Regions from separate parts of the Paraniabella aurantiaca genome, predicted to be linked through region 3. Evidence: riboswitches for the same ligand, from Rfam matches in the RefSeq annotation. Region 3 holds a riboswitch; each other region holds the start of a gene.
The links. A riboswitch is a leader RNA that binds a small molecule or an ion and turns the genes downstream of it on or off. The one in region 3 is predicted to bind S-adenosylmethionine.
Positions count from the first base shown of each region.

Region 1: linked by a shared signal. The riboswitch ahead of ACLOAU_RS11325 (trans-sulfuration enzyme family protein) and the one ahead of ACLOAU_RS09720 (redoxin domain-containing protein) in region 3 are both predicted to bind S-adenosylmethionine.
Region 2: linked by a shared signal. The riboswitch ahead of ACLOAU_RS13450 (O-acetylhomoserine aminocarboxypropyltransferase/cysteine synthase family protein) and the one ahead of ACLOAU_RS09720 (redoxin domain-containing protein) in region 3 are both predicted to bind S-adenosylmethionine.

Region 1 covers NZ_JBLOSY010000001.1:2,596,822-2,606,917, forward strand. Annotated here, with positions in the region: gene ACLOAU_RS11315 (sterol desaturase family protein) at 1-828, opposite strand, end outside; gene ACLOAU_RS11320 (TSUP family transporter) at 1,058-2,365, shown strand; SAM riboswitch class I at 2,434-2,548, shown strand; gene ACLOAU_RS11325 (trans-sulfuration enzyme family protein) at 2,705-3,901, shown strand; gene ACLOAU_RS11330 (phytanoyl-CoA dioxygenase family protein) at 4,165-5,031, shown strand; gene ACLOAU_RS11335 (SDR family NAD(P)-dependent oxidoreductase) at 5,092-5,913, shown strand; tRNA gene ACLOAU_RS11340 (tRNA-Cys) at 5,929-6,000, shown strand; gene ACLOAU_RS11345 (group III truncated hemoglobin) at 6,309-6,704, opposite strand; gene ACLOAU_RS11350 (RrF2 family transcriptional regulator) at 6,756-7,187, opposite strand; gene ACLOAU_RS11355 (glycoside hydrolase family 43 protein) at 7,333-8,427, opposite strand; gene ACLOAU_RS11360 (sulfatase family protein) at 8,512-10,096, opposite strand, start outside.
Region 2 covers NZ_JBLOSY010000001.1:3,075,508-3,085,603, forward strand. Annotated here, with positions in the region: gene uvrA (excinuclease ABC subunit UvrA) at 1-1,152, opposite strand, end outside; gene ACLOAU_RS13425 (hypothetical protein) at 1,414-2,118, shown strand; gene ACLOAU_RS13430 (YiaD family glycine zipper/OmpA-like lipoprotein) at 2,334-3,008, shown strand; gene ACLOAU_RS13435 (porin family protein) at 3,153-3,758, shown strand; gene ACLOAU_RS13440 (porin family protein) at 3,932-4,633, shown strand; gene ACLOAU_RS13445 (acyltransferase family protein) at 4,707-5,735, opposite strand; SAM riboswitch class I at 5,947-6,061, shown strand; gene ACLOAU_RS13450 (O-acetylhomoserine aminocarboxypropyltransferase/cysteine synthase family protein) at 6,380-7,690, shown strand; gene ACLOAU_RS13455 (homoserine O-acetyltransferase family protein) at 7,741-8,778, shown strand; gene ACLOAU_RS13460 (homoserine dehydrogenase) at 8,818-10,074, shown strand.
Region 3 covers NZ_JBLOSY010000001.1:2,217,978-2,228,073, reverse strand. Annotated here, with positions in the region: gene ispG ((E)-4-hydroxy-3-methylbut-2-enyl-diphosphate synthase) at 1-1,619, shown strand, start outside; gene ACLOAU_RS09730 (lysoplasmalogenase) at 1,972-2,640, shown strand; gene ACLOAU_RS09725 (class I SAM-dependent methyltransferase) at 2,656-3,273, shown strand; SAM riboswitch class I at 3,399-3,527, shown strand; gene ACLOAU_RS09720 (redoxin domain-containing protein) at 3,928-5,082, shown strand; gene ACLOAU_RS09715 (SusC/RagA family TonB-linked outer membrane protein) at 5,365-8,520, shown strand; gene ACLOAU_RS09710 (RagB/SusD family nutrient uptake outer membrane protein) at 8,536-10,029, shown strand; gene ACLOAU_RS09705 (DUF4465 domain-containing protein) at 10,038-10,096, shown strand, end outside.

The DNA of each region.
Region 1 (10,096 bases), 380 kb from region 3:
GTACCGGGGATCCAGGTCATCTGGCTTTCCAAACAACGTACGCCATTTTTGTTTAAAGCCCCTGGCGTAGTAAAAGTTGAGCAATATTTCCAGCGTGAAGTGAAAATGCTGCCATAAAAAGCTATGACTTTCCAATGGCTTGGTTAGTCCGTAGGTGATCTGTATGTTTTTGTCCTCTTTAACGAAAGTTCCAAAAAGTTTGTCCCAGATAATCAATACGTCTCCATAATTTTTGTCAAGATATTCCGGGTTGGAAGCGTGATGAATGCCGTGATGAGTAGGCGTAACCAGGATTTTTTCAAACCATCCCCATTTCCCCAGCGCCTGTGTATGGATGAAAAACGGGTAGATCCCATGCACTAATAATAAGATGGAAATCATCAACGGAGGAAACCCCAATAAAGGCAATATAGCCCAGAATACACTTCTTATTACCGCCTGGAATACCGTGATCCTGGCAGAGACCGTATAATTAAAATCTTCACTTTGATGATGTACCACGTGCGCTGCCCAGAAAGCATTAATCTCGTGTGCCAACCGGTGGTACCAGTACCAAACAAAATCTGTAACCAGGAAGAGAAGTACCCATACAATGAAGCTTTCTTTAATATCGAATAAGGCAAAATTTTCGTACACATAGGTGAAGAAATAAAAAAACAGGCCGGTCGTAAAAAGATCCAGTAACCGTTCGGCTATACCCACGTTGATATTGGCCACCGACTCTGCATACTGGAAAAAATTTTTACCGCTTCTTTTAGAATATAAGTACTCCCAGGCTATAAAAAAAAGAAACAGAGGAATAGCAAACGCTAAAAAATTTAAATGCATGATGATCGGAATTTTAGTCTACTTTTTATATAGACTATTCAAAGGTATTATTTTGTCCAATACGGGGTGTTATAAAAAACTAAAATTTCGACACCTGATTTCGATCAAAGTAATTTTTATACGAAAGATGAAAAAATTACATATATTTGTCCACTAAAATTATAGACTAATCTGTTTTTCACCTGTTTAAGGCGTAAAGCAGGGGTCGGGAAAATTGAATACCTGGTTTATGACTGATCTGGCAGCTGTTAATAAGAAGGCAAACGGGGCAAGCGCTTCTTTTCCTTTTCTTTTGCGCATGGAAGGGCTTAAAGTGCTCGTTATAGGCGGTGATAGCGTAGCCATACGTCACCTCAAAGAAATAGATAATAGTGCGCCTGGCGCCGAGGTTCGCATCATCGCTGAGCAATTAAGCGAAGACCTGAAGGAATGGGCTTCTGCACATGCAAAAGTTATAATCGAAGAGCGATTATATGACCCGTTTGATATTCAACATGCCGATGCTGTGATCATCGCCACCAGTGATTCAGCACTAATAGACCAGATCAATAGTGATGCGGCCGAATATGGTTTAGCCAACGTAAGGATCGGTCATGCCAACAGGCACGGAAGCGACCAGTCGAATGGCGTAACCATAAAGAAGGCGCAATCAGGCTTAAAGGGGATATCCAATAAAAGAATTGCAACCTATGCGCTTGCCGCCTTCGCCTTTATGTTAATAGGGCATATGATTTTTTCTTACTGGCCTTTTGAGGAGATAAGGGTTCATGCGGTTAATTTATATAGTTCATTAGACCAGGCTTTTTTAATTATGCTGGCTGCGGGGTTTGTAGCACAGCTGGTAGATGGAGCCCTGGGCATGGGTTATGGTGTGGCCAGTACCACTATATTATTATCTGCAGGAGTAAGTCCGGCAGCCATCAGCGGCAGTATACATACGGCTGAAATGTTTGCCAGTGGGGCATCTGGCTATAGCCATTATAAGTTTGGTAACGTTAATAAGAAATTGTTTAAAACATTGTTACTGCCCGGTGTGGTCGGTGCCATAGCCGGTGCTATTTTGTTGGTGTACCTGGGCGAAAAATTCAGTGATTGGGTAAGGCCTATCCTGGCTGTATATACACTTTTCCTGGGTGTTAAAATACTTTCTAACGCTTTTAAGAAAAAGGTAGTAAAGAAAAAGTTCAGGAGATATGGGGCACTGGCGGGAGCCGGTGGCTTCCTGGATTCTTTTGGTGGCGGAGGATGGGGACCGCTGGTTACAACCACCCTTATTACAAAAGGACGTACACCTAAGTATGTGATCGGATCGGTAAGTCTCACTGAATTTTTTGTAACCCTATCCAGTGCATTCACCTTTTTTATTTTGTTGGGTGTAAGTCATTGGCAAACAATTTTAGGTCTTATTATCGGAGGGTTGATTGCAGCGCCATTAGCTGCGAAACTGGCCGGCAGACTGCCTCGCAGAACGGCTTTCGTGCTGCTGGGTGTGCTCGTAATTATATGGAGTGCCAGGATCTTAATAAAACTTTTATAAAAAAATAATGCAGTAAAGTTTGGAATTTAAAATTCATACGCTTTACTTTTGCAATAGTTCTTTTCAATCTCTTATCAAGAAAGGCAGAGGGTAATGGCCCGATGAAGCCTTGACAACCTCTTCATAGCAATGCTGTGAAAAAGGTGCCAAATCCATCTCCGGTATACCGGAGGCAGATAAGTCAGCGTTCAGCTTATAAAATATTATTTAGTAAAATAGTAAAGCTCATCCTGATTTGCGGGGTGAGCTTTTTTGTTTTTACAATAAGCCGCTACCGAATGTTTTTCCTGATAAGGGTTGATGATTATACATTCATTCATCTTTAAAAACAAATCAGTTATGAGCAACAACGCAACACAAACCATTCACAGTATTCCCGTAGATCCGCTTACAGGTTCAATTGCGGTTCCCATTTATCAAACCTCCACCTTTGTACAGGAGGCGCCTGGTGTGAACCTCGGCTACGATTATTCAAGAACGAACAATCCGACAAGGGCTACTTTGGAAAAGATCATCGCAGGTCTTGAAGGCGGCCATACCGGCGCTGCTTTCTCCAGCGGGCTTGCTGCTATTGATGCTGTAGTAAAGCTGCTGAAAAGTGGTGATGAAATAGTAGCAGTAGATGATATTTATGGAGGCGCTTTCCGGCTTTTTACCCATGTGTATGAAAAGTTCGGCATTAAGGTAACGTATGTGGATAGTACAAATGCAGATAATGTGTTTGAAGCCATTACTCCTCAAACCAAGCTGATCTGGATTGAAACGCCTACCAATCCAACCCTGAAGATATCGGATATAGCCACCATTGCTAAGATAGCTAAAGCTAACAACTGCCTGCTGTGTGTCGACAATACCTTCGCCTCTCCGGCATTGCAACAACCTTTATTATTGGACGCTGATATTGTGGTGCATTCTGCAACCAAATACCTGGGAGGGCATTGCGATTTAATAGCTGGTGTGGTCGTTACAAAAACAGAAGAACTGGGCGCTAAAATTAAGTTTATACAAAATGCCAGCGGTGCAGTGTTAGGACCATTTGATTGTTGGCTGATCATAAGAGGAATTGAAACATTACATCTCAGGATAAAACAACATGGAATTAACGCGCTGGAAGTAGCAAGGTACCTGGAGCAGCATCCGGCTGTTGAAAAGGTTTTTTACCCGGGGCTGGAGCAGCACCATAATCATGCGATTGCAAAGCAGCAGGCGACAGGTTTTGGAGGCGTGGTTTCTTTCACTTTAAAAAATGATACAGAAGATGCGGCTACCAAGTTTGTTACTGCTACAAAATATTTCAGGTTGGCCGAAAGCCTCGGCGGAGTGAAAAGTCTTTTATGTCATCCTGCGGCGATGACGCATAAGAGCATCCCTGTAGAAAAACGCAGAGCGGCCGGAGTGAGCGATAGTCTGATCAGGCTGTCAGTTGGCTTAGAGGAAGCGGCTGATCTGATCAGCGACCTGGAGCAGGCTTTCACAACGTTGGTATTAGCGCAGGAGGATGCGCCCGTTAACAGGCAAGAGCTGTCGGAAATCTGATCATGATGAGCAGAAAAAAATATTTTATAAAATATTAGTCTACTTATTTGGTGGACTAATATTGGCTTCTTATATTTGCCTTATCAATCTAATAATAATTGTCACAGTCTACAACATATAGCTTTTATAACTGCAAGGAACGCATGTTTGCCTCCCCACTTTGCAGGTGTTGTTGTTGTTGCTAATTTATTCAAAGGGTAGAATTACCTGATTTTATTATTCTCTTCTTCTTCTTTTCATTAACACTTTAATGCTTTATTATTATGAGTAACGCTACACAGCAGTTTCACTACTACGATGGAATAAAATCCCTGCACACACAACACTTAAAAACACATGGTATTTTACATTTCAAACAATTTGTTTCCGCGCACAAGGTGAAGCAATTATTATTTGAAGTAAAATCGGTAGAAACATTTTTATTAAATAAAGGAGCAACCGCAGTTAACGGTATTCCCTTAAAATTTGGTTCGGATGTAAACGGCGCTCCGCTGATACAACGTATCGCATTTGCATCGCAGTATAGTGAGGTGCTAAAGGCATTTTTAAAAAGCGACCAGGTACAACAATTGGTTCACCTGTTAGCGCCGTTTGATGGCCGTATCGGTGAAACTGAAAAAGATGGTCTGGTAGTGAATCACTATCTGAATACGGAGCGCAGTGGCTTTACGAGATTGGGTTGGCACACCGATAGTCCGCGGGATTTGTTTTTAGGTTCACGCATTAAGCCTATGCTCAACGTGGGACTTCATTTAGATGATTGCCCTCAAACCAATGGTGGGCTTAGAGTATTGGCGGGTACGCATAATAAAGGCCTCCTGACCTTATTCTTCAAGAAAAAATATTTTATCGATCATAAACCAGATGATAAAGAAGTAGGGCTTGATATTGAAGCGGGAGATTTAACTGTTCATGACGGCCGTCTCTGGCACCGGGTGCAGCAGTCTCCTTTTATTGGAGAACGAAGCCGCAGACGGGTAATGTACATCCCGGTGGTAACCGGTGCTTACCAGCCTAAGCATGAGCTAAGCGGTACCCCTTTCTATCACAAACTGGCAAAACTGGCTTTGGCTAAACCTAAAAAGCAATCTGTACCTGAGTTTACGCCCGAATTAACACCAACCATATGATCCCCCTTTTATTATTTACTTTAATCAAAAGCTATATAAAGCGAAAAAATCTGAATTAATATGTCGTATGCTTTAATAACCGGCGCTGCAAAAGGTATTGGCAATGCTATTGCAGTTGAACTGGCTAAACAGAAGAGAGGATTAATACTGATCGATATAGATGAACGGCAGTTGCTGGATGCTGCACAGTATATCAGGGATACTTACTATGTAGACGTGGTAACGATTGTACAGGATTTGAGCAGACCGGAAGCCGCAGCAACTATTTTTGAGCGCACCCGCTGGTATCATAATTATTTGAACGTTATTGTGAATAACGCGGGTTACGGATTAAATGCTCCTTTTACCGAATTGAAAATAGATGATCAGCTCAACATTATTGATGTTAATATAAAAGCGCAATTGAGAATAGCACATGCGTTTGTACCGGTGTTGAAAAGATTTTCGCAATCGTATCTACTGAATGTAGGTAGCACCACTTGTTACCAGTCTGTACCTTACTTGTCGGTATATGCAGCATCAAAAGCTTTTGTAGTTTCATTTACAAGAAGCCTCAGGTTCGAGTTAAAAGACACACCGGTTTCGGTAAGCTGCCTTATTCCGGGAGCCACGGATACAGCATTTGTAACACGAGCGGGTATGGCGGCGCATACTTTAAAAACAGCAGACAGGTTTAATATGACACCACAGGCAGTAGCTGCTATTGCTGTGAAGGGTTTGTTTAAGCGTAAGGCGGAGATCGTTCCGGGATTTTCCAATAAGGTCAATGCCTATATAACCAGGTTTGTACCTAAAATATGGACAGAGAAAGTTGCGGCGAATATATACAAGCCGAGGGAGGCCAAGGCATCTGTACAGCAGGAAGTTGCTACGCAATACTAACCCTTCGTTTTATAAAGCCGCGTGGCCGAGTGGTGTAGGCAAAGGTCTGCAAAACCTGTTACGGAGGTTCGAATCCTTCCGCGGCGTCAATTGAATATCGTTTTTATACCTTCACCATTCTAAATGCCGGAGTTTGATAAACAGCTCCGGTATTTTTGTTGCTATGTCACATACAAAGTGAATGATCCCGAAAGCCCCTTCTGAGTGAAGCAGTCAATCTCAGCAACGTAAGGGTTACATATGCTGCATTTTATACAGAATCATTGCAAGGGTAGCAGTGGTAACCAGCAGTAGTGCAGCAGCTAAAAGCATCTCATGGATAACGAGGATGTTGGTATTGGCGGAAGCCTGCATACCCAGATATTATGTTGATGTATTTTAAGGTAAGATGGGCATTATATCAGGGGCCCGGCATTGTTGTCGCGGTAATAAGATATTTTATATAAGAACATTGCGGCCATTTTATCGCCACGCCATTTCGCTTCATCTGCTTTCTTGCCTTGAAAGTACTGGTCAACAGTACCATACCATAGCTGTAGCCAGGTGTCAAAGTGCAACTGGTCTACGGGTAGTTGTGCATGAGGGGGAAAAGGGCTGCCAAAGTAAGTGTGATCATCCAATAATACGGTTTGCCAGAACCGATACATCTTTTCCAGGTGCTCAGGCCAGCGTTCGCCAATGCGTTCATTAAAGATGGGCCCAAGGAGCTCGTTGTTTCTCACCGAAGTATAAAAGCTATTCACTAATAGCCGTATATCTTCCAGGCTTTGTATGTCTGCTTGATCAGTCATAAAGAATCAATTTAATAAAATACTTTTTTATCTTTTATTGGTTCAGAAAAACTATCTTTTTAAAAAAGTAAGTTGCTGCTCCAGCTCGCGGGTTAATGTACCAATGCGTGCTTTTTCCAGCATACGTTGTATGCTTCCTCTTACCTTTTTGAACTCGTGGTGAATAGGGCAGGGGTGCGATTCGGAACATTGTTTTAGTCCCAGGCCACAGCCACTGAATATTTTTTCTCCGTCGATCGTTTTTACGATATCTGCCAGTGATGACTGAGCCGATTCTCGGTCATGATAAAATCCTCCGTTAGGACCTTTTGCCGATAGTACCAGGTTCTTCCGGCTAAGCTCCTGCAGGATCTTGGCGATAAAATGTTCAGGAGCTTCTATTCCTTTGGCTATGTCTTTAATACCCACACGCTCACCCTCCCTTGATTTTTGAGCGATAAAGATCATAGCACGTATTGCATATTCGCAGGTTTTAGAAAACATGGAAAGAAGATTTGTATTGCAAAGTTAGGAGGAAGGCGATAATAAAGGATAAAAAACTCTTTTATTATTATTTAAATGGAACTTACTGTATAGTCAAAGCCCGGTACAGTAAGTGCCCGGGCTTCTGTTATTAAAAGTAGTTAAACTAAAGCTTTGGTTGCGTTTGTGTAGTTGGACCGTCCACGGTTAGTATACCTTTGGAAACTTTCATCTTGTCGATGAATACGACACGCTCATCGCCGGTTTTGCTGGTACGGCCGTGATATACGCATAACATGGTCTTGCCGTCCGGTGACCAGGTTATGCTATTGTGCCCCGTGCCGGTAACTATACCACCTTTGGCTGTGTTTTTTTGTAACACAGGATTGTTAGCCGCTTTTTTAAAAGGACCCAGCGGGCTTTTAGAAGTGGCATAACCTACTGCATAGTTTTTCCCGCCAAAATAATTGGCTGAATACATCATGTAATAAGTGTCTCCTTCTTTAAATATAAAAGAACCTTCTGTCCAGCGACGATTTACTTCTTTAGAGGTTACGGAAAGACTTTCCCATCCGGCCTGCGGATCATTCATTTTAACAGGCGGGCGCAATAACAGAACCGGTTCGCCAATCACCCCGCTAAAATCGCTTTTCATTTCAATTCCGTAAACCCAGCTTTCTTCAATCTCATTATACCATCCCTTCTTGCGCGCCCATTTGGCTACATCGCTTTCCACCGGGTGTTTATAGCAGCACCTTGAATAATAAAGATAGGTTTTGCCATTTGCTGCAAATAACACGTTCGCATCAATAATAGGATAGCCAGGATCAAATATAGGCTTGTCCTGCATGTCAATAAACGGACCTGTCGGCTGATCGGCCACAGCCACGCCAATTTTAAAGTTCTCTTCTTCTTTGGTAGGATTTACTTTCCAGTGTGCACTGTAAAACATATAGTACTTCCCATTTCGCTCATATACTTCCGGAGCCCAGTAAGAGTGCTCTCCCCATCCGTTTTTATTATCGCCAAAATAAACCTGGCCTTCGCGCTTCCATTCTACCAGGTCGTCGGATGAATAAGCTGCAAAGCCGTTTTTTGCCCCGGCCCCGGTGCCATACATAAAGTATTTACCACCTGCAGTTCGTAGTATATAGGGATCTCCGAATTGTACGTCCAACGGGTTACTATAGGTTTTACCCGTTTGGGCGAATAGCGCTGTTATGAAAAGAAAGGTTATTGCAAGCAGTGAAAATCGCTTCATGATCATGTGAGTTTTTAATGATGATAATTCCTTTTTTCGGATGTTTAAAGAATGGTTTAAAAATAAGTAGTTATACAAATATAATTAAGGGGCTCCGGCTAAATCATTCATGCTGAACAGGAGATCACTGATCCGTCCCTGGTAGCTTTGCAGCCTGCCGCTTAATTCCTGGCCCTGCAAAATGCCGCAGGTTACAAAACCGTTACCTATCTTGGTAAGATCTTTACCAAGTGATGCGGTAAGAACCAGCCGGTTATTAAATTGTATCGATAGTTTGCCGTCTTCAGATAACTGCAGCCATAAATGTCCTGCTGTGTCCTTAAGAGGAGCACTTTCTTTGATACTGCCATCAGTCAGCTGTATTCCTATTTGGCTGCCATAGGCAAAGAGCCTGAAATTATTGAAGTAGCTACAAACAATGCCGCCTTTGTTAATGTTCTCCAGGTAACCTGTAATATGCAACAGAGCGGGGTTCCAGCGTTTACGGTTGAAGGAGAGATCCATAGCGCTTCCTTTTTGAGCAATGGTGTAGCTTTTGTCAAAGAACCGGGGCAAAGTGCCTTCCCTTATCATCGCTTCTGTTTCACCCTGTTTTTTCAATTCTTTGTCAAGCATGGCCGACAACTCCTTTAGCTTATGATCAAACGAATCCTGGGTAGCCAGGTTATTGAATGACAGCCGGTCATTGTTCAAATTGAATAGCTCCTCCGGCGGACGATAGCTATAGCGATCCAAAAGAAATTTTACTTTAGTATCTGTTGTTGCTTTATTCACCCACGAATCGAAATAGAATTCATTTCGTTCTACCTGGTCTATATGTGTGATAAAACGCAGGCCGGGATGGTAGTTGCGGATATACTGATAACCATCAGCTGTTATAATTGATCTGGCGGGCGTGTAGTTATACCAGAAATGAGGTTCCATAGATGTTTCGGCAAAAATATAGGGGTTATGCTTTGTTGTTTTACTTGTAAGCACCTGCTTAAAAGATCTGCCATCCAGTTCTTTGATCTCCGGGCCACCGGCGATATCAATTAATGTGGGGGTAAGATCAACCAATGAAATCAGCGCGTTTGAGGTGCTACCCCTTTTGGCATGGCCGGGCCATCTTATTAATAAAGGAACCCTGATGCCCTGGTCATAAACCGTCCATTTAGCCCCGGGAAACTGGGCGCCCTGGTCGGCAAGAAACATAAACATGGTATTTGGGGTTTGGCCTGATCGGTCTAGTGCCTGCATTACTTCTCCCAGCATTTTATCCGCTTCACCAATACTTTGATAATAGGCTGCCAGGGCGTGCCGGGTTTCCTTTGTGTCTGCCAGGTATTCCGGTAATTTCAAAGCAGATGGATTAAAGGCCCGGTTGGGAAACCAGGGTACATGCGGTACCCAGGGCGCAACGATCAAGCAGATGGGCTGTTCCGATGGTTGATTGAAATGTGCTTCTATAAATTTTACAGTTTCTTTTTTCCGGTCTAACCTGTTTTCAATCGGGCTATATTGTCCGAATTCTTTACCGATATGTTCAAAGGGAAAGTTATCCGGCGGCGCCATATGGATCTTACCGGATATAACGACCCTGTATCCCTGTTGTTGTAAATAATGTGGCAGACTTTTAATGCCTGCACGAACGGTAAAGTGATTCATTTGCGCGCCGTTCCTGAAAGGG
Region 2 (10,096 bases), 860 kb from region 3:
AGGGATGATACCCTCGTAGCTTCCGGTGTAATAATCAGGAATAGACTCATCTGTTCCGTCAAGATGTAAGGATTGAGCGGCATCACCATCGCCATATAGTAACAGATCAAGCTGAGCCTGCGGTATATCTTTCAGGGGCTTGCTTAAATTGATCTTATGCTTTTTTGCAAAAGCTTCTACCTGCTTAAATACGCTGGCTTCTCTTTCTTCGCCTAACGGTGCAATACCGCCTTCTTTAATCGTTTTTGAGGTGTCCGGTAATACCAGGTTCATATTGATAACCGAACTGGTGCCCAGGCCGCGACAATAAGGACAGGCACCATAAGGCGAGTTAAATGAAAAAGAGTTGGGAGAAGGTTCTTCGTAACTAATTCCGGTGTCTTCACACATCAGCATTTTAGAGTATTGGGTCACCACTGTTTCGTCATTCACCAATACAAATAGCAGGTCTTTGCCTAGTTTTAAACCTTGCTGAACGCTTTGACTCAGGCGCGGCTTTAAATCGTCGGTTACCTGCAGCCGGTCTACTACCAATTCTATATCGTGGATTTTATAACGGTCCACCTGCATTTTAGCGGTGATATCTTTGATCTCTCCATCTACACGCACTTTTAAAAATCCTTTCTTACGAACATCTTCAAACAGCTCCCTGTAATGACCTTTTCGGCCTCTTACTAAAGGAGCCAGCAGGTTTATCTTTTTGCCATTAAACCGCCCGAAGATATTTTCTACAATTTCTTCCTCACTCCACTTTACCATTTTTTTGCCCGTGTTGTAGGAATAAGCTTCGCCTACACGTGCATAAAATAACCTGAAGAAATCATACACCTCGGTAACGGTTCCCACCGTAGACCTGGGGTTTTTATTGGTGGTTTTTTGTTCAATGGATATAACCGGAGAAAGGCCTGTTATCTGGTCTACATCGGGGCGCTCCATATCGCCAATGAACTGGCGTGCATAGGCTCCGAATGTTTCCATATAACGGCGTTGGCCTTCAGAATAAATAGTGTCAAAAGCAAGAGAGGATTTTCCACTACCGCTGATTCCGGTGATCACCACTAACTCATTTTTGGGTATAGATATATCGATGTTTTTCAGGTTGTGTACCCTCGCACCAATAACATCAATCGTATTTAAGTCTTTATTTTTCAATTTATTCTCCCTGTTTTTTGTGGATTTAGTACGTGCAAAATTAGTGCGGATCTAAATCATAACTAAAATCTAAAATAAAGGTTTAATCAACGGTAAATTAATTTTGGCATAATAATTTCTTTTTAGATCGATTAGTTCCAATAGAGGTATATGTTGATATGACGACTTTTATTGGATACATATATTTATAAAATAGGGCCGGGAAGTCAGTTGACTTAACTGAATGCTGGCACGACCACTTAAACCGTAAAAAATCGACAAATGAAAAAGAACTTTCTTTTAGCAGCGGTGCTTTCTTTAACTATAGCTGCCACGTCTTTTGCACAGACATCTGCTACGCCCGAAGTACCCCGAAATTATAAGCCTCAGCCCAAGGAGTTAGCTCCTATGCCCGGGGAATTAACAGACGAAATGATCTTTCCGGTTTTGGGTAAATATGATTACGTAGATAAGGATGGAGCAGTTGCAAGTGTTACGGTTACAAGAGATGCTGAAAACAAAGGTGTTGTATGGATTAATGGGATGCCTCAGGGCAAATTTAAAGCAGATTTGAAACAGTCGCCCGGTACGTATAAAATTCCGGTACAGAAAACACTCCAGAATGATGTTGATGGCGCTGTAGCAGTAGATGCAACTGCAGCTGATGCCACCGATAAGCCGGCACCCAGGTATTCCGGGAAATCATTAAAAGAAGGTACATTGATTTTTGACTCAGCCAGTCATAAATTATATGTGAATGTTGGTGCTAAATTTGATGAAGAAAATCCTGCAGCAATATTTCCTGAAATGGCAGCAGATGATAGCATGGCAACAGTAGCGTCTGCAGAAGAAGTTGATGCAACGCAAGAAAATGTAAAAAAGTCAGAGAAAAAGGATAAGAAAAAAACTTCCCTGGCAAAGGGTACCAATTATGTGTTGACAAAAGTTGTAGAAGTAGCCGCCGCACCTGCTAATATGCAGCAGTAAAAACAATGTCCTATAAAAATTTATGTAAAAGGTTGCCCCGTAAGGCAACCTTTTTATATGTTCATTTGTCTATATTCAAAATTCACTGGCACGTAGTTTGTTAACTGCCTGTTAGAGTTGTCGATGATTAGAGTTACTTAGGAATAAATGTGTATATGTTCGGTGTAGCATTTATTTTTGCAGCTTTAATATTATAAAATTTTAAAACTTATCTGATGAAAATCGTTAAAACAACATTATTCGCTACTGCTTTTGCAGGTTTAACATTGGCAGGCTGCGAAAGTGCAACCAGAACTCAAAAAGGTGCAGCCATTGGTGTTGGTGGTGGTGCCGCTATTGGTGCGGTTATAGGAAAAGCAACTGGTAACACCGCTTTAGGTGCTATTATTGGTGCTGCTGTTGGCGGTACTGCAGGAGCTATTATTGGTAAAAAAATGGATAAACAGGCTGAAGAGATCAAGCAGGAGGTACCAGGTGCAAAAGTTGAAAGGGTAGAAGAAGGCATTGTGGTAGAATTTAGCAGCGCCGTTTTATTTGGTTTTGACCAGGCTGCATTGACCACTGCATCTAAATCTACTTTAGATGACCTGATCACTATTCTTAACAAGTACCCTGATACGGATGTAGAAATACAGGGGCACACCGATAACACGGGAACCGAGAAATACAACCAGGCTTTATCTGAAAGAAGGGCTTCTGTTGTATCCAATTATCTGGCAGATAAAGGAATTGGCTTACAAAGGTTAAGCACTGTTGGTTATGGTTTAAGAAACCCTAAATACACCAATGATACACCTGATGGCCGTTCCAAAAACCGCCGGGTTGAGTTCCTGATCACAGCTAATGACAAAATGAAATCTGATGCCGCTAAAGAAGCAGGCACAAAATAATAATGAAATTTTAAGGTAAATGGTCTGGTGGACCGTTTACCTTATAAATCGATTCGCATTTTTAATCCGTATCTTATGGAACTATAATGACAGAGATGTCGTACCAGGTTCCGTCAGACGATTTATTACATAAAAATTATACTGATGAAACTCAAAAAATTACTATTCGGAGGGCTGTTGTTTACAGCGTTTAGTTTAACAGCTTTACAATCTAATGCACAGGCAGGACGTTTTGGCGTAAATGCAGGAGTTAACTTCTCAAATATCACTGGTAAGGATGCCAGCGACGCTTATAAGTTAAAAACAGGTTTTCAAGCCGGCGTTACCTACGATATCGGTATTGCAGATGATTTTGTTATTCAACCAGGGTTAAGTTATGTACAGAACGGTGCTAAACTTGATGGTTTTGATGTAAAAACAGAATTAAATTATTTACAATTGCCTGTAACTTTTCAGTATCAACCCGAATTAGGAACCGGTCATTTATTGCTAGGAGTTGGGCCTTATGTTGGAATGGGCATTGGAAAGGTGAAGACGGTGATTAATAATAGCAGTTTCAGTGGAGATTGGGATCAGGCTAATCTAAGGAAATTTGATGCGGGTGGTAAGCTATTGGCAGGTTACCAGTTAAGCAACGGTTTATCCTTAAATTTAAATGCAAACCTTGGTTTGGTGAAATTAGCAGATGTTGATAATCCACCTACTACTAATAATACTTCTTTTGGAGTAACGGTAGGATATAAGTTCTAAGTTAGATCAATATTAGATAGACGAAGCCTTTGGTTATAGCCAGAGGCTTTGTTGTTTTAATAGGCAAATATGCTGAGCTTTAATTTTTTGTAGTACTGTTGCGTATCTACATCTTGCTGCGTCTCAGATGCAAACATCTTTTATATTTGCAGTTAACTTAAAAAATAAAGCTTATGAGATTAAGACCTTTTTTACCCGTAGTTCTTTTTGCGTTTTTTCTTACCATCAGTAGTATGGCAAAAGCCCAGATAGGCGTTAGGGCCGGCTTTAATGCCTACAATGTTATCTCCCGGAACGGAAATGGTAATGAGTTGTACAATGGCTCCAGGCTGAATCCTGGGTTTCATGTTGGTGTAACTTATGATTACCTGCTATCCAATAATTTTTATATTCAACCTGCTGCTTTATTTACTACAAAAGGCTATCGTATAAAAGATATACAGGAGTATTCTTCTGTTGAATCTTACCTTACTCCTTACTATGTTGAAGTACCGGTGAATTTCCTGTATGCTCCAAAGCTTGGAAAAGGAAGATTGCTGCTGGGGGCAGGACCTTATGTCGCCTATGGCCTAGGTGGCCGGGGCGAGTATTATGGAAAGACTATGGTGGATGGTGTGGTGACAAGAAATGATCAAAGTGCCGATCTTCAGTTTCTGAGCGATACAGATGATCTTAAGACTGGTAAATGGGCTTATGGTAAAACCTGGGACTATGGAGTTCAGATATTAGAAGGCTATGAGTTTAATGAACGCTTGTCTTTTCAGGTCAATGCGCAACTGGGCCTCGCTAATATTCATCCCGACAGTAAAGGCGTTAAATCAACCAGTAAAATAAAGAATATTGGCTTTGGCGTTTCGGTTGGATACATATTTTAGTTTTTAACTAAAGGGAAGTTCGCATCCATTGTAACTTCCCTCTAACTTTATCTTTTTCCTGCAGCGCTAATCTTTATCTCAACCGTTGCTTAAGTTTTAAGAAGCGTTTTTCTATCAAATGCCAGGATAAGTAAGACAAAGCATAAGTGACGATCAGACTTAGAATGGTTAATTGCAGCGGTGGAAAGTTATGATAGTTCATCAACGTTTGCTGCACCAGGAAACCGTAGATATAAATGCCATACGATATGTCCCCCATTTTTTGAGGCAGGTATGCCAGTTGCTTCGAATATGAGATAGCAACGAGTATAATCAACAATGAAAGTACGAATGGCGAGCTTGAATAAAATAGTTGCAGGGGAAAGGAGGCTGCCAGCAAGAGTAATAATGCAATTTTAATATAAGGCTTGTTTAGCTTTTGTAATTGGTCTGGCTTTACCAAACTAAGGAGGCATCCTGCAATAAAAAATATCGCCAACCTGTAAAACAGATGAGGGACAAGCTTTACCGACCATAAAAAGGAAGCAAATAAGTCGGGCTTTAAGTTCATAGCATAATAGCAAATTAAAAAAGAAGCAACGAGGCCTGCACTCAGTGTATAGGCATTTTTTCTGATAGGATATAACAGCAATACAAACAGGTACATGGAAAATTCATAGCTAAGCGTCCATAAACTACCGTTGATGGCCTGAGGATAAGGATTGGCATCAAATACACCGGTAACATAGTATTGAACATTGTATAAGAAAAAGTTGTTGGGTAAATATGTAAAAAACAGGGGTTCATTAAGAATATTATTTCCTTTATATACGATACGTATTATAAGCAGGGAAAACAGGAGCATGAAAAACAACGCAGGAAATAATCTCAAACCTCTTTTTACAAGATATTCGATGGGAGATTTACTTCGTTTTAAGCTGGTCAATATTAAAAAACCACTGAGCACAAAAAAAGCGTTAACGGCGATATCTCCTAAAGTAGCCTGTTCGTTTGTATTCGAAGCTAAAATTTCAGGGCTGCCGGTGAGCGGATAGGAGTGAGAAACAATCACCAATGACGATAAAAAGAACCTTAAAAAATCGAAATTATTTTCCTTGTGCATAGGATGACATAAAGCAGCTCATATAAACAGGCAGCTATTGGGTAATACAATGATATAAAAGTTAGTATTGGACAGTTTGTTTTCTTAAGTTACCGGTATAAATACAACACTGGAGCAAAAATAGTATTGGCGTACTGATATTCATGCCGCTATTTCCTGTATTTTTTTTATTTCCCAAATCTAACCTATATTTGCGCCTCGTTCTTTTATATACTTATCAAGAAAGGCAGAGGGTATGGCCCTGTGAAGCCTTGGCAACCTGTTCCCGATACAATGGAACAAGGTGCCAATTCCAACTCCGGATTTTGTTCGGGGAAAGATAAGCCGGTAGTTTCAAATTCAAACATCTTATCAATATGTGAAGCCCGCCTGCTTATCTGGCGGGCTTTTTTTTGCCTTTTCTGTTGGGTGTATTACATGAATCGAAAGCCAAAATGAATTTTATTTTGTAATAACAAAAAATGGAAATACTTTAGAGGAGATGTTTCAACATACACATATGAGTTCTTCTGCCATTGCTGCTGCAATGTGTTGTTGTATGCGTTGTATGCCCGCGCGGGCATAACATATCTTCTAAGGCTCAGGCCTTTCCAAACTATTTTACGGTTATTTCATTTTATTACTTCATTCTTATAAACATTATTATGAGTCAGAAACTACATTTCGACACTTTACAATTGCATGCAGGTCAGCAACCCGATCCTACTACCGGGAGCCGGGCTTTGCCTATTTATCAAACCACCTCTTACCAGTTCAAAAATGCCGAACATGCGGCTAATCTCTTTGGATTACGGGAGTTTGGAAATATATACACCCGTATTATGAACCCCACTACGGATGTATTTGAACAAAGGCTGGCTGCCTTAGAGGGAGGTGTGGCTGCTGTGGCAACTTCCTCAGGACAGGCGGCCCAGTTTTTAGCCATTACCAATATCCTGGAATCCGGAGATAACTTTGTCAGTACTTCGTTTGTATACGGGGGTACTTATAACCAGTTTAAAGTTGCTTTCAAAAGACTGGGTATTGAAGCCCGGTTTGCAGAAGGTGATAATGTGGATAGCTTCAGAACCAAAATTGATGATAAAACCAAGGCTATTTACCTGGAAACAATTGGCAACCCCAAATTAAATATCCCGGATTTTGAAAAGTTCGTGGCCTTAGCTAAAGAGTTCGATATTCCATTGATCGTTGATAACACATTTGGAGCAGGCGGTTACTTATTCAAACCCATTGAGCACGGTGCTAATATTGTAGTAAACTCAGCTACTAAATGGATTGGCGGACACGGTACAAGCATTGGCGGTATTATCATTGACGGAGGTAATTTTAATTGGGGCAACGGTAAATTTACCCAATTTACAGAGCCTTCAGAAGGTTACCACGGTTTGAAGTTCTGGGAAGTTTTTGGTGAAGGCAACCCGCTTGGTCTGCCTAATATAGCATTTGCAATCAGGGCACGCGTAGAAGGCTTGAGAGATTTCGGTCCGGCGCTGAGTCCTTTTAATTCTTTCCTGCTGTTACAGGGTATTGAAACCTTGTCATTGCGTGTGCAACGCACTGTAGATAATGCACTGGCTTTGGCTAAATGGCTGGAAGCGCATGATAAAGTGGAGTTTGTATGGTATCCGGGCCTTGAAAGCAGCGAGTATCATGAACTGGCTAAGAAATACCTGACCAATGGTTTTGGGGGTGTGTTGCAGTTCGGGATCAAAGGAGGCATAGAAAACGGCAAGAAGTTTATTGATAGTTTGAAATTGGTAAGCCACCTGGCTAATGTGGGTGACGCTAAAACGCTGGCTATTCATCCGGCATCTACTACACATGAGCAATTGAGCGATGAAGAAAGAAAAGGTGCTGGTGTATTGGATAACCTGATACGCATCAGTGCCGGTATAGAATATGTAGATGATATAAAAGCGGATTTCGAGCAGGCTTTTGCTGCTGTATTCGCATAAAAATGAAACTGTCTTAAGGTTCGTTGCCTTAAGACAGTTTTTTTTAAAATATGAAGCAAGAGGTTTTTAAGTATAGCGGGTCATTTGTGCTGGAGAGTGGAGCAGTATTGCAGAACCTGCACCTGGCTTATACTACGTATGGAACGTTAAATAGCGAAGCCGATAATATTGTATGGATCTTTCATGCATTAACAGCAAATAGTTGTCCGCATGAGTGGTGGCCCGACATGATAGGTGAAGGACGGGTATTCGACCCTGCCAAACATTTTATCATTTGTGTAAATATGCCTGGTAGCTGCTATGGCAGTATCAGTCCGCTTGATATTAATCCTTCAACAGGAGCTGCTTATTACCATCAATTTCCTTTTTTTACAATTAGGGATATGGTGCATGCATACCGGCTTTTGCAAACCTATTTGGGAATTACAAAGATCAGGGTGGGAATTGGCGGAAGTACGGGCGGGCAGCAGTTGATGGAGTGGGCTGTTCAGGATCCTGAGCTATTTGAATATATTTTCCCAATAGCTACCAATGCGGTGCACTCACCATGGGGAAAAGCATTCAATGCATCACAAAGATTGGCTATTGAGGCAGACAGCAGCTGGCAGAACCAGGCAGACGATGCCGGTAGAAAAGGTTTGGAGGTGGCCAGGAGTATAGCCTTACTATCTTATAGAACGGATATGGCTTACAATAAAACCCAATCGGAAGCCAATGATGATCTGATAGAAGGTTTTAAAAGTGAAAGCTATCAGCGATACCAGGGATCTAAACTTTCTGCAAGATTTAATGCTTTTAGTTATTATGCTTTAACGAAAAGTATGGACTCTCATAACCTGGGCAGGGGCAGAGGTGGGGTAGTAGCAGCTTTAAACAGCATCCAAGCAAAAACCCTGGCACTAAGCATGGAAGGCGATATCCTGTTCCCGCCTTATGAGCAGGAGTTTATAGCCAGTCATATTCCGGAGGCACATGTAAAATTGATCTTGTCTGATTATGGACACGACGGATTTTTACTGGAATTTGAACAGCTGACAGAAGCGATCAGCCATTTTTTAGAGAAAGAGCAGTTGGTGAGTAATAAGTAATGAGTGCGGGAATAATTTAAAATTTACAATCATAATATAATGAGTAAACATAGACAATTGGTGATAGGGATGTTTGGCTTTGGCGTGGTGGGAGAAGGACTATATAAAGTGTTAAAGCAAACGCCGTCTTTAAGCGCCTCTATTAAAAAAGTATGTATTAAGAATCCGGGTAAGAAGAGAAATGCACCGGATGAGCTTTTTACTACTGATAAAAATGAGTTGCTGGAAGATAAGGAGATCAATGTGATAGTGGAAGTGATCGATGATTCTGTTGCCGCTTTCGACATTGTGAAAACTGCATTAAAGAATAAAAAAGAAGTGGTGAGTTCCAGCAAAAAAATGATTGCGGAGCACCTTCTGGAGTTGTTGGATTTGCAGCAAAAAACCGGTAGGTCTTTTTTATATGAATCCTCTGCATGTGCTTCTATACCTGCTATCCGTAATCTGGAAGAGTACTATGATAATGACTTATTACATAGCATACGTGCTATTGTAAACGGCAGCACCAATTTTATTCTTACTAAAATGTTCGATGAAAATCTTGGTTTTAAGGAAGCACTGCTGCTGGCACAACAGCTGGGTTTCGCTGAGAGCAATCCAACGTTGGATGTGGAAGGGTTTGACGCCTTGAACAAATGGGCTATTTTCCTTTGCCACGCCTATGGTATTGTAACAACGCCCGATCAGATTTTATTTACCGGCATTCAAAACATACATAAGTCGGATGCAGCAGTGGCAAAAGCCCGTGGACAGCAGATACGGTTAGTGGCTCAGGCTAAAAAACTGACTGATGGTGGCGTAGGGGCATTTGTATTACCCCAGTTTGTTACAGCCGATAACCCGTTATCATTTGTAAAGAATGAATATAATGGTGTTGTAATTGAAAGCGGTTTCGCCGACCAGCAGTTTTTTTACGGTAAAGGAGCAGGTAGTTTCCCTACGGCTTCTGCTGTTTTGAGCGATTTATCTGCTTTGCGGTATGGCTATAAATACGAGTACAAAAAATTATATCATCATGAACCTAATCAATTGAATGACGATATCTACCTGAAGGTTTATATAAGTTTCAGTGATGTTAAGAACGTTCCGACTGAAGATTTTGAGTGGATTGAACAGTGGCATGCGCAGGAGGATAGAAAATACTTGTCGGGCGTGATCGCTTTAAAAAAGTTAAAGGGCAGTAGCTGGTGGAAAGAAAATGGAACCTCTTTAATTCTGGAGCCGGATCCCATTTTGGAAAGCATTGAGGAGCGGAAACTGAGAAAGAAAAGCCTGGAATTGGCGGGATTATTATAAAAGAGCGTATCTGTTTTATTTG
Region 3 (10,096 bases):
ATACCGATGCAGAATATGCAGAAGAAATAGACCGTATCCGCGATCGTTTCACACCACTAGTAAAAATCTGTAAGGAATATGGCACTGCCATGCGTATCGGCACCAATCATGGCAGTTTGAGTGACCGCATTATGAGCCGGTACGGCGATACGCCTATTGGAATGGTGGAAAGCGCTATGGAATTTTTACGTATTGCCAGAAGCGAAAGTTATCACCAGATCATTTTAAGTATGAAAGCCAGTAACCCGCAGGTGATGGTGCAGGCTTATCGCCTGCTGATCAAAACCATGCAGGATGAGTTCGGCGAAATATACCCCTTACACCTGGGTGTTACCGAAGCAGGTGATGGCGAAGAAGGCCGTATCAAATCTGCTGTAGGCATTGGCACCCTGATGGAAGACGGTATCGGTGATACCATTCGTGTTTCTCTTACCGAAGATCCCGAACTGGAAATACCCGTTTGCAGGGATATTGTGAAGCGGTATGAAAATAAAGTTGACCAGTTGACCAGTTTAAAAGTTGAAAAAGACAATACCCCTTACCAACCTATCAACCTTTCAACTTATCAACCTTTTAATTTCAAAAGACAGCAAACAAAAGCCGTTAATAATATTGGCGGAGGCCAGGTACCTGTAGTAATTGCAGACCTTAGCAAGGTAGCACATATAACGCCCGCTTCGCTTAAAGGTATCGGCTACACCTATAATGAAGCAGACGATAAATGGAATATAGCTGATGCGGCCGCTGATTATGTATACATCAATCAACCGGATATTGGCTTTGCATTGCCGGGCACATTAAAAGTAATCACTTCATATGAGCATTGGAAAAATGCGCCGGATGCAAACCAATACTTTCCTATTTATTGTGCTGAACATTTTGCAGCAATAGAACAGCCAGATAGCCCTATTAATTTTGTGATGATTGATTGCCCGCAGGAAGAACAGTACCTGCAGCGGGTTACACAAAAACAAAATGTTGTTTTGTGCCTGAGCAGCACTCAAAAAAATGCAATGCAAACGGTAAGAGCTACTTGCATTAAATTGCAGCAGGAGCATATTACCGCGCCCATTGTATTGATAACCGATAGTAACTGGGATACAGCAGACGAGCATCTTATTCATTACGCTACAGAAACCGGGGCTTTGTTCCTGGACGGATTTGGTGATGGTATTTGCCTGGGCATGACCAACAATGCTTATGCACAAGCAGCCACTTTAAATGCATCAGGAAGAAATTACCTGAACAACCAATCCCCCGAACAGTTCGTTAATAACACGGCTTTCAGCATATTGCAGGCAACGCGTATGCGTATTTCCAAAACAGAATATATTTCCTGCCCCTCCTGTGGTCGAACTTTATTTGACTTACAGGAAACCACCACCAAAATACGCTCGGTAACCAACCATCTTAAAGGCGTTAAAATAGCCATTATGGGTTGTATTGTAAACGGACCGGGCGAAATGGCAGATGCCGACTTTGGTTATGTGGGAAGTGGTCCCGGAAAAATTACGCTTTACAGGGGCAAGGAGGTGGTTAAACGAAATGTAAACAGCGAGGTTGCCGTAGATGAATTGATTAATTTATTAAAAGAAAACGAAGCCTGGGTAGAACCATAGCATTCAATTAAGAGTTTCCTTATTACGAAAACGATCATTTTTATCCGATTTCAAAGAAGTATCAAACGCATTCATTGACAATAACGGTAGGTTCATCGAAAAAACGCATCAACATTTCCTGTGCTCAGCATTTTTTCTAAAATTTGCGCATCCATACGAGGAAATAACCAGTTGGTAAACGCTTACCGTTGCTGACAAAGAAATAGAGAAATCTTAACCACCAACCTTATCTTACGGAACAGGCTATTCTTCAGGGATAGCCTGTTTTGTTTTTTTAAATGAGGGAACATTTTTCAAAACTGCATTCCGAATTATACTGCATTATCTTTACTCAAACAGATCATTACCCCATATGAAACCTGCTTCTATTTTTGGCATCATAGCTATCACCTATTTCCTGGGTATGGCTTTTGAGCAAGACACCCTGCAGTTTATCTTTAAACCGTTATTAGTAAGCTCCTTACTGTACTATTTTATTTTAAGTACCAGACAGGTAACTTCGGCCCTGAAAAAATGGATAGTAGCTGCATTAATATTTTCTATTGCCGGCGACACCCTGCTTATGTTCGCCAATACCAATGAATTGTTCTTTATCCTGGGACTTTGCGCTTTCCTGTTAGCTCACCTTTTCTACATTTATACTTTTCATCAAATACGTACGCAACATCAGATATCGGGTAAGTGGTATGCCGCTATTATTGTAGCCATTTATTATTTCCTGATCATTAATTTTCTACTTCCACACCTGGGCGGTTTGAAATACCCGGTTATAGTGTATGGCCTCGTGATCAGCTTTATGCTGCTGGTAGCCATGCATCTTTATGACCTGGAAGATAATATCACTGCACGGTATCTCCTCACAGGGGCGATCCTTTTCGTGGTTTCAGATTCTGTATTAGCTATTAATAAATTTTACCACCCTTATCCCTGGGGAGGATGGGCTATTATGATTACTTATGTGCTGGCCCAATGGTTATTGGTAAAAGGACTTACCAGGTATATTAATACTGCCGCCATTTAAACCACATCTTTGTATATGATGTCACTACCTCAAAAGCCCGAAACATATTTTTTTAAGGATCAGCGCCTGGAGATATGTGTACCGGAGGAACAAGCCGTACTGGATAAGTATCGAAATAATAAAGACGATGCCTATTGGGCGCAGGTATGGCCCGCCTCTATAGGTCTTTGTCTTTTCCTGGAGCAACATACTCATCTGATCCTCAACAAACGAATACTGGAGCTGGCCGCCGGATTGGGCTTGCCGGGATTATATGCCGCATCCTTTGCAAAGCAAATAACTATTACCGATAAAGAGCCACTGGCCGAAGTATTTATAAAAAAGTCTGCACAGCATCTTGACTTAAAAAACATTATAACCAAAACCCTGAACTGGAAGGACGCTACTAAAGAACCGCTTCCTGAAGTAGTGCTATTAAGCGATGTCAATTATGAACCCGCTGTATTTGAAGAGTTGAAACAAGTACTCCAATTCTTCCTTGAACGCCAGGTAACTGTAATGATCAGTACACCTCAACGCCTGGTAGCTAAACCATTTATTATGGAACTGCTCCCCTACAGCTCTTTACAATGGAATTGTACAGTTTCGTTACATCAAAAAGAAGCAGGCGTTAGTGTTTTTGTATTGAAGTAAGAGAAGTACAACAAATAGCTTTTGCAAAAAGGTAACTCTAGGCGTAAAAAAATATTAGTGCACAATTTTAGTAGACTATTGTAAAATAGTTATATCTTTGTTATATCAAGTTCTTATAAATAGGTATCTTATCAAGAAAGATGGAGAGACAGGCTCGTTGAAATCTTAGCAACCAGTATGTAGATCATAACTATATATAAGGTGCTACATCCTACTCCTGGTCCGCTTTGGCGGCTACAGGAGAGAGATAAGTAAAATCTGCTGCAAGGAACCACCCTTTTGCAAAATGATCTTCAATGTCTTTTCCGATATCACCAACGTCTTTTATTTTTAATGAAGGATGTGGTTTCTCTTATGAAACAAATTATCGGAAAGGGTAAAAGATTCAGCTTCCTTGATCATACCTCAAACCAATTATAGTACAAACCTGAGAAATGAATATTAAAGTATTGAGTTGTTGTTGCTGATCACGCATCAATAGGCAGACAGATAATATCTATCTGGTCAGCATTTAAAGTATTACGAAATCCAGTAGCGTATTGAGTTAGATACAGCCATCTCAACCTTGAGATTGGCTATACTATCCTAATGCATATTAAATGCTTTTGCTTAGAAAGAAGAACATAGAATGTTTTACACTCTTAATTAAATATAATGACTATCCAATCAAAAATCACAGCACTGCTATCTGGTATAGCCTTGTTGTCGGGCGCAGCACTTTACGCCCAATCTGGCAAAGGAACTCCTTTTACTATCAATGGCAAATTAACCAAGATAGAGGATTCGGCAATTGTTTACCTGCAGTATAACCAGGATAAGAAAGCCATCAAAGACTCCTTCCTGGTTCAAAACGGTAAGTTCCATTTTAAAGGAACCATAGCTTATCCTGTAAGAGCTTTTCTCGTATACCAGCGATTAACGAAAAGCGAAAAAAGACAACCTGGTGATTATTTAAGCCTGTACCTGGAAAAAGGTATCACCAATATTAATGGTGGAGACACACTGGCCAAAGCTATTGTAACTGCCGGACCCGTAAACAAAGAATCCAAAGCGCTCTCTGAAACGCTGAAAGAAACCTCTTCAAAAATATCGGCCCTGTACGAGAAACATTATGCACTTAGCAAAGAGCAACGGGAAGATTCTGCCACCGCCAAACAATTTGATGACGCCGTAGAAGTAGTGAAAGCAGAACAAAAGACAGTACTTAAAGCTTTCCTCGACAAACGCCCAGCCACTATTGTTGCCCTCGATGCATTGCAACAGTATGCAGGTTATAATCCCGAGTACGCCACTACTTTTCCTTTGTTCGAACAGCTACCCCTTGCAGTACAACAAAGTTTCCAGGGAAAAACCTATTTGGACCGCCTGGAAAAACTCCGTGAAGTAGGTGTAGGAAAATATGCACCCGCATTTACGCAGGCTGATACATCAGGCGCTGCGGTGTCGTTGGCTTCATTCAAAGGCAAATATGTTTTAATAGACTTCTGGGCTTCCTGGTGTGGACCATGCAGGGCAGAAAATCCAAATGTGGTAGAAAATTTCGAAAAGTATAAGAACAGGAATTTTACGGTTCTCGGAGTATCATTAGACAGGGAAAACGCTAAAGACAAATGGCTTCAGGCAATACACGACGACAAGCTAACCTGGACTCATGTATCAGACCTTAAGTTCTGGGACAACGAGGTTGCCAAATTGTACGGCGTGGGTGCTATTCCTCAAAACTTCCTCTTAGACCCTTCAGGAAAGATCATAGCAAAAGATTTGCGCGAAGATGAACTGGATAAAAAGTTGAAAGAAATTTTCAACTAAAATACAAAGATGGGAATGCGGGAACATCCCCATCTGGTCAGAATCGTAAAAAACAAAAGTCGAATCAATCATTTTTTAAAACGAATCATCAATGACAAAACTAATAAAAAACACACAACCGGGCATTTTCTAAACCGCCCCTGCTAATATCGGCAATACTGTTAAAGACAATCAAGTCTTTACCTATTGTTTTGCTTTTCCGGTGACGTTTTATGGGAAGATGTCTGTTGCAAAGCAACCGGGAAAGCTAATCCTATTTTTTCATTTCGATTACAATCAAACATGAATAGCAAACTTATCATGCTATTGCTGCTTGCCGTGTGCCTGCACCTGCAGGTTGCTGCGCAGCAATCAGGCTTTTCTATAACAGGCACTGTTACCGATTCCTCAGGGCAACAGCTTGCCGGTGCTACCATTGCTTTACGGCCCGCAGGCATTAATACCTTAACTGACGCCAGGGGCTCCTTCTCTTTTAATGATCTGAAAGCAGGAACCTATTCCATAAGAGTAAGTTTTAAAGGCTACGAGAACCTCGTTAAAGAAGTAATAATTCCATCGCAGGGCACCTATCTCCGCCTTCAGTTAAACAAGAACTATAACGTTCTTGACGAGGTAGTAACAGTGGCATACGGTAAATCCAAGTTTCGTGATCTGACAGGTGTAGTAAGTTCTTTAAATGAGAAAGCCATTAAAGACGCTCCTATGGGCTCAACCATTCAAAGTCTGCTTCAGGGCCGGGCCGCGGGTGTAGACGTAGCAATACAATCAGCCTCTCCCACTTCTCCTATCTCAGTAGTGATTCGTGGCGCTTCTTCCCTATCCGGTGACAATCAGCCTTTGTGGGTTATTGACGGAGTACCACAGTATAACGTTTCCACAACCGGTAACATCGCTAATACGCTTTACAATCTTAATATCAATGACGTGGAAGGCATAGACATACTTAAAGATGCCTCGGCAACTGCGCTGTATGGATCGAGAGCGTCGAACGGCGTGGTTATCGTAACCACTAAAAGAGGAAAGAACGGAGCGCCGCCACTGATAGAATTCAGCAGTCGCATAGGATATTCTAAGCTAAACCTTAATGGATATAAATACTTCACAGCACCTGATTATCTCCGCTTTGCAGATGCAGCAGCCAGGGAGGAAGCCTTTGGCCGGGGCACTTTTGATTACTTCACACGCCTGTACCTGGATGAGCAGGCATTCTTCAATTTAAAAACAAGTGAGTTCGACCGCTCCGACTTTAAAACGCTCGATGGGGCTTACTATGAAGGTAATACCAACTGGCTGGAAGAAATGACGCAGAACCCCATCCAGCAACAATATAGCCTGGCGCTCCGGGGCGGAACGAATAACCTGGCCTATTACGTGTCTTTGAACCATCAAAACATGCAGGGTATTGTTAAATCGGGGCAAAGTAAAATATATGGCGGGCGCGTCAGCCTGGAGGCCCGGCTGCGCAACAATATCAAGTTCAGCATAAATCTTGACGGGTCGTCGAGATTGGCTGATGATAAAGATTATATGCTGGATGTGCTGAAGAAAATAAGGCCCGATATACCCGTGTACAATGAGGATGGCACTTTGTTTACCAGGGATCCTTATACAGAAAACCCTTACACAACCATTAAAAATACAGACAGGGGGAACGGCCAGGTATTCAGCGGAACCGCGGCCCTCGAATGGACCATCCTGAAAGGTTTGATCTTCAAAACAGCTTTTACCAATAATTATAACAATGGCCAAAACCTGGAGTATAAACGGAGAGGAAGCACATTCGAGTATACCGGCTCCAGGTCATGGAATAATGCCCGTAGCAATGTAAACGTTTGGGAAAATACCCTTACCTATTTAAAAACCTGGGAAAAGCATGATCTGTTACTCTTAGGTGGATGGACAGCCGAAAAATACAAATCCACTATCTATTCTATGAGAGCATCTGATTTCCCGGATGATGATATTCTTAATAATTTCGGATCGGGTGCTACACTAAGTTCTATGGGGGAAGCTGTTGCCGAAAATGCACTGGTATCGCAGTTTGCCAGGGCACAGTATAAATTTAACAACCGCTATATCTTATCCGGAACTTTACGCAGGGATGGTTCTTCGCGGTTTGGACCCGGCCGCAGATGGGGAAATTTTCCTTCCTATTCTGCTGCGTGGCTGGTATCAGAAGAAGAATTTATTAAAAACAGCTTTCTTTCAAAAGCAGTATCTTATTTAAAATTAAGGGCATCAAGGGGTAAGGCAGGCTCGCAAAACCTGGGCAATTACGATTGGCGCACCCAGGTAACGGCAACACGTTACAACGAATTACCCGCCATCATTCCCTCGTCTATTGGTAATGAAGCCTTACAATGGGAGCAAACCCGCATGACAGATGTAGGTATAGATTACGGCTTCTGGAATGACCGTATTCGCGGTTCGGTTGGGTACTACGTGAAAAACACATCCGACCTGATCTATTCGTCTGTATTACCCCCCAGCAGCTCTTTTTCAAGCATTAACTCCAATATAGCTGCGGTAGACAATAAAGGTTTTGAATTCGACTTAAAAGTAGATGTGGCCAAACGGAACAACCTTACCATAACACTGGATTTTAATGCAGCCAGCAATAAGAATAGCGTGCAAAAAATCAATAATGTTGCCAAGGCGCTTTACTATCCTTACAGCGGCATGCCCGACTATGCTTATATGAAGCTGGAGGAAGGTCAACGCTCTAACCAATGGTGGGGGTATCGAACCCTTGGTCGTTTATTTGTAACAGCAGAAGAAGTGATTGCCCAGCAAGGGCGCACTGCAACCGGCGGCAAGCAACCTTATCGTACAGCCCTGGAAAGCCCGGGTGACCTGATATTTGATGACATTAACGGTGATGGCAAGATAACAGCAGACGATAAAATATATTTGGGAAGCGCTGACCCTAAATGGCTCGGGGGCTTTGGTGCTACATTGATCTGGAAAAACTTTTACGTTAATACCACTTTCACTTACAGTTACGGTAACAAACGCCTCTGGGATATGCCTATGCAGGATGTAGGATATGTAGGCAATTACAATCACAGTAACCTGATTGCAGGACAGAGTGCCACTTTATTGGGCCCTTACGAAGCAACTATCCCAAGAATGACCCAATACGGTGATGGAGGCAATAGTACATTCTCCGATTTTTGGTTATACGATGCCTCTTATATAAGGTTATCCGCACTGAACCTCTCTTACAGGTTGCCTTCAAAATTGTTTCACGGGTCTATCGTTTCCGCAGTTGACATAACCGGACAAGCCACCAACCTGTTTACCATCACTAAATATCCGGGATTCGATCCCCAGGGTAACTGGTCTTCGTCAACCATGGGTACCGGAATGGGTATTGATTACAGCACCTATCCTTCTGCCCGCATTTTTAACCTTGGGGTGAAACTAACCTTCCAATAAAAATTAATTATACTTATGCGCATTAAAATAGTTACAACGGGGTTACTGGCATTTCTGATAACCTTAACCTCTTGCGATAAATACCTCGACCTGGTGCCTCAACATTCACTTACTGATGCCAATGCTATTACCGATGCTGGCAAGGCTGCTAATGCTGTTGGAGGCGTGTACGCCACTTTTACAGGAGATTACTGGGCCGGATCCCTGTATACCGCGCTGGCAACAAAGGCGGGATTTATTGCTTTTAACGGCCAAACAGAATACACTTTATCGTATACACAAAGCAATCCAGGAAACGGAGCTAATTTCTGGGGCCAGTTTTACAAAAGCATTAATGCAGCCAACTTTGCCGTAGCAGGTATTACTCAATTGTCTCCGGCAGCATTTCAAACAGAGGCTGCTAAAAACAATTTACTGGCAGAAGCCCGTTTACTCCGTGGCTGGATCTATGCCAATATTCTATGGAACTTCGGGCATTGGTGGGCAGGGGATGACAGTCCTTACGGCATATTGTACCGCGACCAGGTAGCCAGCTTAACCAATACCAATCAGCCGCGTATTTCGGTAGGAGAAAGTTATCGGAAAATTTTTGAAGACATTGATTTCGCCATTGCCAATGCCTCTGAATTTTCATCGTCCCGATACGTATCGAAGCAATTTGCCAAAGCATTAAAAGCAAAGCTACTGCTTTACCGGGCAGGTTATTCGGGAGGAAGGGAACAGGATCTTAAAACCGCACTAGACCTGGTAAACGATGTATTAAGCAATCACCCCGGGGCATTGGCACTGGAGGCTGATGTGGCTGATGTTTATAAAAATGCATGGGATAGCAAAGAGCTTTTGTTTGGTCGCTATCTCGACAATGATGGCACACGAACTACAAAGGGCGGCTACTGGTATACTTACGGAAGTATTTACCAGGGTAATAAATTGCCGCTGGCTCCCGGAGGAACATTAACAGCGGGCTTGCAATATGGCCTGGATTGGTTTAAGGCCGACAAACGCTGGAGCATTGCCACCGGGGAAGTACGCGCCCCTGAAACTTGGGACGAATCGAAATACTACACATTTAAAAAGCTGAGCCGGTTAGGTTCCTATGCAGGTAAACTTTCTTCACCCCCCGACGAAAAATATACAGCTTACTACCTGCGCCTGTCGGAGCTTTACTTGTTAAAAGCTGAACTGCTTTATCGCACCGGCGCATCTATTGCTTCGGCCATTGCGCCCATCAACCAACTGCGCGCGGCCCGGGCAGCACAGGCATTTGCACCGCTCAATCCCTCAAGCCAACAGGAATTAGCTGATGATATATTTAAAGAAATATTTCTTGAAACCTGCCTGGAAAACGGCAGTGAATTTTACGCTGCACTCCGGTTTAAAAAAGATGGTAAGCCCTGGATTGAAACCATCAAGCAAACTACGCTTGTTGAGAATACTATTTGCTATCCCATCCCCAATGCAGAGATACAAAACAATATTCTTATGATTCAAAACCCTGGTTTAGAATAATACAAAAAATGAAAACGATGAAATTGATCAACAATAATCTATTCGTATTTGGCCTACTCCTATCCCT